3 regions of the Paenibacillus sp. FSL R5-0519 genome follow, and region 2 is predicted to be linked to each of the others. Evidence: riboswitches for the same ligand, from Rfam matches in the RefSeq annotation. Region 2 holds a riboswitch; each other region holds the start of a gene.
What was found. A riboswitch is a leader RNA that binds a small molecule or an ion and turns the genes downstream of it on or off. The one in region 2 is predicted to bind S-adenosylmethionine.
Positions count from the first base shown of each region.

Region 1: another riboswitch for S-adenosylmethionine. It lies ahead of MKY73_RS03965 (methionine ABC transporter ATP-binding protein); the one in region 2 lies ahead of mmuP (S-methylmethionine permease).
Region 3: another riboswitch for S-adenosylmethionine. It lies ahead of metA (homoserine O-succinyltransferase); the one in region 2 lies ahead of mmuP (S-methylmethionine permease).

Region 1 covers NZ_CP150234.1:897,207-900,492, reverse strand. Annotated here, with positions in the region: gene MKY73_RS03970 (methionine ABC transporter permease) at 1-392, opposite strand, end outside; gene MKY73_RS03965 (methionine ABC transporter ATP-binding protein) at 393-1,427, opposite strand; SAM riboswitch class I at 1,554-1,695, opposite strand; gene MKY73_RS03960 (Cthe_2314 family HEPN domain-containing protein) at 1,834-2,550, opposite strand; gene MKY73_RS03955 (heme A synthase) at 2,745-3,286, opposite strand, start outside.
Region 2 covers NZ_CP150234.1:583,882-587,167, forward strand. Annotated here, with positions in the region: gene MKY73_RS02570 (Ger(x)C family spore germination protein) at 1-1,073, shown strand, start outside; SAM riboswitch class I at 1,136-1,238, shown strand; gene mmuP (S-methylmethionine permease) at 1,330-2,742, shown strand; gene mmuM (homocysteine S-methyltransferase) at 2,720-3,286, shown strand, end outside.
Region 3 covers NZ_CP150234.1:4,637,420-4,640,705, forward strand. Annotated here, with positions in the region: gene MKY73_RS20755 (aminotransferase class I/II-fold pyridoxal phosphate-dependent enzyme) at 1-831, opposite strand, end outside; gene metA (homoserine O-succinyltransferase) at 856-1,773, opposite strand; SAM riboswitch class I at 2,008-2,131, opposite strand; gene corA (magnesium/cobalt transporter CorA) at 2,583-3,286, shown strand, end outside.

The DNA of each region.
Region 1 (3,286 bases), 310 kb from region 2:
GATGCGCCCATGGCCTGAGCTGCTTCTATAACCCCACGATCCACTTCACGCAAAGTAGTTTCCACTAATCGGGCGAAGTAAGGAGCGGCTGAAATAACCAAAGGAGGTATAACACCTAACACACCTGTAGCTGTACCGACGAGTGAACGAGTAAATGGAATAAGAGCAACAATCAAAATGATAAATGGAACTGATCGCAAAATATTTACAATCAAGGACAATATAATGTACACCGTCCGTGACTTGATCGAAGCAGATCGGGCTGTCATAAACAGCAGAACTCCGAGTGGTAAACCAAAGATAACGGTGAATAGGCCTGATACACCCAAAATTTGCAGTGTCTCTATGGAAGCTTTACCAACCTCTTCCCAACGAACTGTTGAAAAATCCATCTAACGAAGCACCTCCACATCAAGTCCGTCAGCGGTCAATTCGGATATCGTCCGATCAATCGCATTGGAATCACCTTCGAACCGAACGGTCAGTTGTCCATAAGGAACCTGTTTAATCGTAGAGATCGTTCCTTGCAGGATGGCAAAATCCACACCCGTCTTACGAACCGTTCTGGACAAAATCGCTTCATATGTTTTGTTCCCCAGAAAGGATATCTTCACAAGTTTCGAAGCAACACCTGCCTGCAATTCAATGCCTGCATTCGCCAGAGCGGTCTCTTCCAGAGCCAGTCCAGCTTCATGGTCACGCATCATGAAGTCCCGCGTAATCGCATGCTGCGGTTTCAGGAACACTTCGGTTACAGGTCCCTGTTCCACAATGCCACCTTGATGAATGACAGCCACCTTGTCACATATGTTTTGAATGACATGCATCTCATGTGTAATCAGCACAATCGTAAGGTTGTACTTTTCGTTAATGTCGAGCAATAACTTCAGAATTGAATTTGTCGTCTGCGGATCAAGTGCTGAAGTAGCCTCATCACATAGAAGTACATTCGGATCACTCGCAAGTGCTCTCGCAATCCCCACACGTTGTTTCTGTCCACCTGACAATTGAGCTGGATATTTGTTGCTATGGTTCTCCAGACCAACGAGATTGAGCATTTCCTTCACTTTGCGATCAATGGCATCCTTGGGTGTATCCACAAGCTTTAGAGGAAAAGCCACATTATCATATACCGTTGCAGAGGATAACAGATTGAAGTGTTGAAAAATCATCCCGATCTTGCGTCTCTGTTGCTGCAATTCGGTTTTGCTCAGTTCAGTCAGATTGATCCCGTCAACCCATACTTCACCCTCCGTAGGCCGCTCCAGCAAATTAATACAGCGAATCAGTGTACTTTTACCCGCTCCGGAATGCCCAATAACGCCGTAGATTTCACCCTTTTGGATGTTCAAATTCAACTCGGATAACGCTGTTGTAGACTTTTTTCCTTTGCCGTACGTTTTGGTTAATCCTTTTAATTCAATCAATCGCACTTGCCCCTTTCCAACCACCTACATGTATCTTTACCCGATCTAAAGGAAAACTCCCCTTAAAGTACAAAAAAAGAGCCCTTTGCAGAAACAAAGAGGGCTCTTCACGTGAAAGAATATACCTTCTCATCTGCCAAAATCGTGCCTTGCACCATTTTGTAGGAATTAGCACCTAACATTTATAACGAATGATACATGTATCATGTCATTACAAATCGGTTGCCGGGCTTCATCGGGCCTGTCCCTCCGCCGCTCTCGATAAGAAATATGTTATTGTAGGATTTTATAAGTTCATGTAGTTCATGCTTTATAATGTGAATGTAACTTTTGAGAAATATCAGTTCTTTCTTCGTCATTGTAACACTCTAATTGAAACTCAGTATATTCCAAGTATTCCGATTTGTCAAAGGGAATTATTTCTTTGCCATATTTTATTGATATAACGATAAGAGGCTGTTAACGTTTCACAGACCATATCCACGCCCTGACGCATTTCCTGCACATGCTGATTCAGATCCTCCAACTTTACTTTACCTTGCAAGGTCTGGTGTAACTGCCACAGGTCATCGTGCATTTCTGAGTTCATGTAGTGAATTTCCATATTACGTCGTTTGCGCAGCTTGCTCATCGGCTCCCGGTATGAGTCCTTGATCTGAATTAATTTCAACGCAAGATCATGATGCTCCCTCGCATAATCGAACTGCCTTAACACCGTAAAATAAGAAAAATGCGCTTTTGTATTTGAAGTATTCAACTGGAATATTTCATTCAATACGGTACCGACTTTATCCAGAATGGCAAAGCAGCGGATGAAGCCATCTTTGTAGAAATACACATATCGGGCATACTCGGCTTTTTCAGTCGGCGTCATGTCGTCCGTTGAGCCTGCAACGACCTTTTTGCGAAAATGAGCTGCAGCGAAGCTGCTTTGCTCCAGTTCATCCAGTGAGGAGATGAGTCCCTGAGTCCACACATACAGTTTCCGATAGTCATGCGTGGGATCATGATCCACATGCATTTGCCGCTGAAAGAGCTCAAGTGTATGCGCCATGGAGTCCATCGCTTCCTTCAATTTACCTTCGTTTATACGCGGTTTTTCCCCCAACAACGTTCGCAGCATATTTAACCTCCTCTTTTCCGAATCAACAAGAATTCATCACCGTAAAACTTCATCCATTCCGTGTAATTGCTGCTTGCCATAGGTTGCCCTGATCCCCCTGACATCAAACAAAGTCCACCTGTCCAATGATGTACATCACTGGATGGTGGACTTTCATATTAGGCCGAGTACCTTCAAGAGAACTGTATCTGTATCTAGAACCGATTAACCGGTCGATGCAGCTTGTACACCAGGAAACTCATATACGTCAAAACCCCGAACAATATGGCGATATCCAGCATATGAGCGAGCGCTACGAACATGTATACTTCCGGGCGGTTCATTGTCACCATCATGAAAATACCAATAACGACTTGCATCAGGATGAGAACAACGGATACCACGCCAAGGGTACGCATTTCCTTGTTGTCTGGATGATTACGGTAAGCGAAATGACCCAGAATTGCAATAACAATGACGAGCGACGCTGCTGCTGCACGGTGAGCAAAAGCAACCGCTACCCCTCCTGAAAGCTCAGGAATAATCTGCCCGTTACAGAGCGGAAATCCGGAACATCCGCCAGCAGAATTCGTGTGGCTCACAAATGCACCTGTGTATACCACGAGATATGTGTAAATGGTGGAGAACCAGACCAGATTCCTGAATTTTTTGCTCACCCGAGGGTATTTATTCAGTCGCTCCAATCCGCCATCTTTTGCCTCCTGCCTTATGCCCAGCGCCATCATCAGGGAACTGG
Region 2 (3,286 bases):
AAGAGACGGAATTCGAGAAAGACATCGCTGCTCAGGGAGGCTCATATCCTAAGAAGAACTATGTAACTGCTACGGTGCAGATCGCTCCGGGCTTTTCCGACAGTCAATCGAGCCAGCAATCCGGTTCTCCTTCTTCCGGCAAAACATCCTATGCCAATGAACAGCTCAGTGGAGATTCCATGCTGCAAATCTTCCGCCAGTTTGCACTAAGGCGGGATCGCCCCCTCATTGGACATCATCTGAAAGTTATCGTCGTCTCCAAGGATATCGCCAAAAAATATGGTTTGGACCAATTACTTGATTTTGTACTACGGGATAATGATATTCGACCGAACTGCCTGGTGCTGATCAGTCATCATTCTGCATTAGATGTGTTAACATCACAAGATCCTTCTCGAATACCAGCATTCTATCTCACAGGCATTACGAACAACTCTTATATATCCAATAAAATACTTGATCCGGTTCTGCTGTCCAAGTTAGACGCACAAATGCAATCCGGATCGAGCTTCTTGCTACAGAATGTATTAAACTCCGATGGAGAGGATAAGTTCTCCGGAGGCAGCATCTTTGATGGGAAAACGACCAAGTTCATCGGAGAACTTAGTCAAACAGATCTGGAAGGGTTGTCATGGCTCAATTCCAAAAAAAAGGGAGGCGTCTTGAAGACACACAATAAAGAAGGATTCACTGTGTTGTTCGAAATGAAGAAGAAAAAGGTGAAAATCACCCCGAAGGTAGTTGGCAATGATATTTCATTCCATGTGAAGACTGAATCCGAGGGCTGGCTGATGGAGGATTGGCGCGCTCCCGAGGAAGAGGAAAAAGGTGAATATCTTAGAGAATTAGAAAAGGATTTTGCTGAACTGGCCGAACAACAGATTCGTCAGGTATTGTACAAACTTCAGCATACCTATAAAGTCGATGTAGCGGATTTTCGGGATAGCTTGCGTATTAAACATCCAAAAACATGGAAGAAGGTCAAGGACGATTGGGACCGAATCTTCAGCACCGTGCCGATTACGTATGATGTCAAGATATCCATCACCAATCCGGGGTCTTCCACAGAATAGCGAGATTATGATTTAAATATTGACACATTCATGATCAATCGCTATATTTATAAAAAATCATTTTCTTATCCAGAGAGGTGGAGGGACTGGCCCTTAGAAACCTCAGCAACAGATCTGAAGGATACTGTGCTAATTCCAGCGGGTGAACAGCCTGATAGATAGGAGCGTTTGTTTTTATTTGTCAGTAACGGCGCACTCTTTAGGAAGAGTGGGTCTTTTTTGTTTTTTCTGGATGAAGAAGTAGGGAGCAGTAGGTATGGAGAACAACAGCGACAAAGGGCATTTTCAACGGAAAATGCAGGCACGGCATGTGGTCATGCTCTCTCTCGGAGGAGTCATCGGAACGGGATTATTCCTGAGCTCAGGTTATACGATCCAGCAGGCGGGACCCTTGGGCACCATTCTGTCCTACCTGATTGGAGCTATCGTTGTATATCTGGTAATGCTCTGTCTTGGTGAACTGTCTGTTCATATGCCGGAGACGGGAGCATTCCATAGTTATGCAGCCAAATATATCGGACCAGCAACAGGTTACACGGTAGCTTGGTTGTACTGGTTAACCTGGACTGTTGCGCTTGGCTCTGAATTCACAGCCGCCGGTCTGCTGATGCAGCGTTGGTTCCCATCTGTAAACGTATGGATATGGAGCGCACTTTTTGCACTAATGATCTTTTTGTTCAATGCTCTAACGGTAAAACTTTTTGCGGAATCCGAGTTCTGGTTCTCATCTGTCAAAGTAGTTACCATTGTAATTTTCATTATTATTGGTGGTGCAGCGATGTTTGGATTCATCCCCATGGCGGATGCTGAACCGGCTCCATTCCTTTCGAATATTACAGCATTCGGGTGGTTCCCTCATGGGGCTACAGCGATATTGATGACCATGCTTGCTGTAAACTTTGCATTCTCAGGCACCGAGTTAATCGGTATCGCCGCCGGTGAGACGGAGAACCCGGAAAAGACGATACCGAAGGCTATTCATACCACGCTGTGGCGTTTGGTTATTTTTTTCATCGGAACGATTGTGATCTTGTCCGCCTTGCTGCCCATGTCGGATGCCAGTGTACTGGAAAGTCCGTTTGTAGCGGTAATGGAGCGGGTAGGTGTACCCTATGCAGCAGACATCATGAACTTTGTTATTCTGACGGCGATTCTCTCTGCTGCCAATTCGGGCCTCTATGCATCTTCACGGATGCTCTGGTCTCTGGCTGACAAAAGAACGATCTCTCCGTGGTTTGCCAAATTGACCAAGCGCGGGGTACCGCTGAATGCACTTCTGATCAGTATGGTGGGTGGTGCACTGGCTCTGCTGTCCAGCATCATTGCGCCAGGTACGGTGTATATTACGCTGGTCTCCATATCAGGTCTGGCTGTCGTTGCCGTATGGATGAGCATCAGCGCTTCCCAGTATATGTTCCGCAGACAGTATATCCGGGAAGGACATGAGGTCAAAGATCTGGTCTACCGTACACCACTGTATCCTGTGGTACCGATTGTTTCATTTATATTATGCCTGGCTTCATGTATAGGTATTGCTTTCGACCCGACACAGCGAATTGCGCTGTATTGTGGGGTTCCATTTATCGCAGTATGTTACGCAGCTTATTATCTGACAGAACGTGTGAATAAGAAAAGAGGACAAGTACATGACGCAAGTACAACAGACTAATCCCATAGAACAGATCCTACGTGAGCATCCGGTCATGATTCTGGATGGAGCGCTGGCAACGGAACTTGAACAGCATGGCTGTGATCTGGATGATCCACTATGGTCGGCTCGTGTATTGCTCGAGAATCCAGATGTTATCGTTCAGGTCCATGCGGATTATTTCCGTGCAGGAGCCGACTGTGCGATTACATCCAGTTATCAGGCGACGGTGGATGGCTTCCGCAAGAGAGGAATCGGAGAGCAAGAAGCGTTGGACCTGATTCGCAAGACGGTGCAGCTGGCTGCACAGGCGAGAGATGACGTATGGGCAGAAGTGCAGGACGGGGGATTTGAGAACACGGCAGTCAAACCGGAGGGCAATCTGGTATTCGGAACGGCACAACAAACGTCTGATGTCTTCGAGACAGGGGTCTTGGCTCGGCCACGACCGATGGTTGCTGCATCCGTTGGGCCCTACGGCGCTTATCTAGCTGATGGATCGGAGTATGTCGGTCACTACGGTGTGACAGATGAGACGTTGGCTGCATTTCATCGTCCGCGGATG
Region 3 (3,286 bases), 2.5 Mb from region 2:
TTCACCCACCGCTGGATGCTCAAGCAAGTATTTGGCAATGGTAAGCGCATTGTATTCATGACGCTCCATGCGAAGAGCCAGCGTTTTCATGCCTTTCATCAACTGGTAGGAGTCGCTTGGAGACAATACCGCTCCAATGGAATTATGCAGGAAAGCCATCTCTGCAGATAATGCCTCACCCTTGGTTATAATTAGTCCGGCCAGCACATCATTGTGTCCGCCCAGATATTTGGTAGCGCTATGAATGATGATATCGGCGCCCAGTTCAATCGGACGTTGGAAAAATGGAGTTAACAACGTGTTGTCAACAATGGTCAACAGGTTGTACTTTTTCGCCCAGGAAGCAACGGCTTCCACATCTGTGATCATCATCAATGGATTGGTTGGTGTCTCAATAAATACCGCTTTGGTATTTGGCTGACGAACCTTCTCCAGTGCTGCCAGGTCATTCGTGTCCACATAACTTGCGGTTACACCGAAACGGGACAAAATGCGTTCGAGCAGGCGATAGGTCCCACCATACAAATCCAGCGATACTATAAGATGATCTCCTTGACCAAACATGGCAAAAATCGTTTGCAGGGCGGCCATACCCGAGCTACAGGCAAACCCTGCATCACCGGACTCCAGCGCTGCAGCCGCTTCTTCCAACACTTTACGGGTTGGATTCGTCGTACGAATATAATCAAACCCCGTGCTTTGTCCTAGCTTCGGGTGGCGAAACGCAGTGGATTGATAGATCGGAAAGTTAATGGCGCCTGTTACCGGTTCATTGATGGACCCTATTTGTGCTAAGCGGCTTTCGATTTTCAACTTGTTGTTGTCTTCCATTGCTGCATCCTCCTGTAATCTCGATTAGATTTGCGGGCCAATATCGTAAGGTGTTTCTTGATACACATAGTAATTGAGCCAGTTAGAGAATAATAAGTTGGCATGAGCGCGCCAGGTAGCCGGTGGCACACGGGAAGGATCGTTATTTGGATAATAGTGTCTAGGCAATGCAATATCCAACCCTCTGGCTACATCCCGGTCATACTCCCACTTTAATGAGAACGGGTCGTACTCGGCATGACCTGTGGCAAAAATTTGTTTGCCGTCTTTGGTCGCAACCAGGAAGATACCCGCTTCCTCGGATTCAGCCAAAATCTCTAAATTTTCATTCTTTTCAATATCTTCGCGTCTCACTTCCGTATGACGGGAATGTGGAACGTTGAATACCTCATCGAATCCACGCAACAATGGAACATGTGGTTTATTGATCGTATGTGGGAAAACACCAAAGCACTTTTCATCAAGTGGTACTTTCGGCACATCAAAATGATGGTATAGACCTGCTTGGGAAGCCCAACATATGTGGAGGGTTGAAGTCACATTGGTTTTGGTCCATTCGAAGATCTCCTGGATTTCATTCCAATAGTTCACGTCTTCAAAATCCATCTGTTCCACCGGGGCACCCGTAATAATCATGCCATCGAAACGGCGGTGCTCAATCTCATCGAAGGTTTTATAGAACAGATCCAAATACTCCTGAGACGTATTCTTCGACGTATGGGATTTGGGATGTACGAGAACAACATCCACCTGAATAGGCGTGTTTCCGACCAGACGAAGCAATTGTGTTTCGGTCGTTTCCTTTGTCGGCATCAGGTTTAATATAGCGATACGGAGTGGACGAATATCCTGCTGGTATGCAGAAGTTTCATCCATGACGAAGATATTCTCTCCTTCAAGTACTTCTTTTGCGGGTAAAGTATCCGGAATTTTGATTGGCATGGTAAGTCTAACTCCTCCTTGTGCATAGATAGATGCAGCTGCCACTGGCTTGATGTCTTCATATCATTACAGTGACAGACTGCCTTGAGCTTGTAAAACATTGAATTGCTCATTCATCCAACGTTACAAACAACCTCAAGTTCCTTAGCGAAAATCACTGCTGAGAAGTCGGGGCATATGACAAAGACCTTCCTCGGATTTCGAGAAAGGTCATATGTAAATAGATATGCGCCTCTCTCATCTCTCAGTTACAACAGTGCCACTTGACACTAGGTCGCTGCAAGAATTAGCACCGTGCGGTATACCGCCGGTTGCCGGGTTTCATCGGGCCAGTCCCTCCACCTACTCTTGATAAGATTTCGCTGTATTAGATTGTAATTTAATATGGTTCACCGTCTACTTTATTACATTAATGCCCTTACGTCAAGGTGCAGTTCTCTGTCCGCTGTCCAGATCGGAACCGTTCTTCATCCGTTGTCATACACTGCCTCAGGGCGCGAAATAGACACATTTTTGCGCTTGAAAGCACCTTGTACCAGCGGTATACTAAACAAGGTGTTATAAACCCTTATGTGAGAGGTGACATATTAAATGGATGGCGACCCGAGGCCTGACTGGCAGCCGAATTCCGACAAACTGCATAGAGAATTGACATCAGCATGCCGGCAGCGGGACGTGACTTCCGTTTGATTATATAGTGAACGCAGCCCTGATCTCCAGGCTCCGCTGCCGACCGGCTGATTTGTTCTTTTTGCGCCCATAATGATAATATCCGCCGAGTTGGCGGGTGCAGAAGGAGTAGATTAACGATGAAAATCCGGTTGGTAAACAACGGTGTATTTATTCCGGTGGACGATATTCAGCAGGCGCTGACTCCACCAGCGGAAGGATTTTACTGGATTGATGCAGATGTAGACGATTTGGCGGTACTTCAACCGCTGTTCTTGATGCATGATCTGGCTGTGGAAGACTGTCTCAGTGACGAAGAACAACGTCCGAAGATTGAAATTTATGAGAACCATTATTTTATTGTGATTAATAGCATCCGTTTCGATGATGAAGAGATATTTCTGCGTGCAGTCAACCTGTTCCTCGGAAGACATTTTATCATTAGTGTTACGAAGCAAAAGGTCAGCGAATTGCGCACACTGAAACCAATCCTGTGGGAACAGGAAATCAGTACACCGGATCGTCTGCTGTATTTGCTGGTTGACTTGATTGTTGATAATTATTTCACCGTAGGTGACCGGATTGAAGCTCGAATCGAAAAGCTTGAGGAAGACATTCTGATGCATACCAAAAAGTCACATCTGAATGAAATCATCGGGCTGCGCAGTGAGATTCTGTGGCTGAAAAAAGTCCTTGGACCTCAGAAAGAGGTCATTAACACACTGAACAAAAAAGATCTGCGTCTCATCGATGATCAACTGCAAAAGTATTTCAGTGACATCTATGAAAATGCCGTAAAAATATCGGAAACCTTTGAGACTTATCGCGACCTAATGGGCAACTT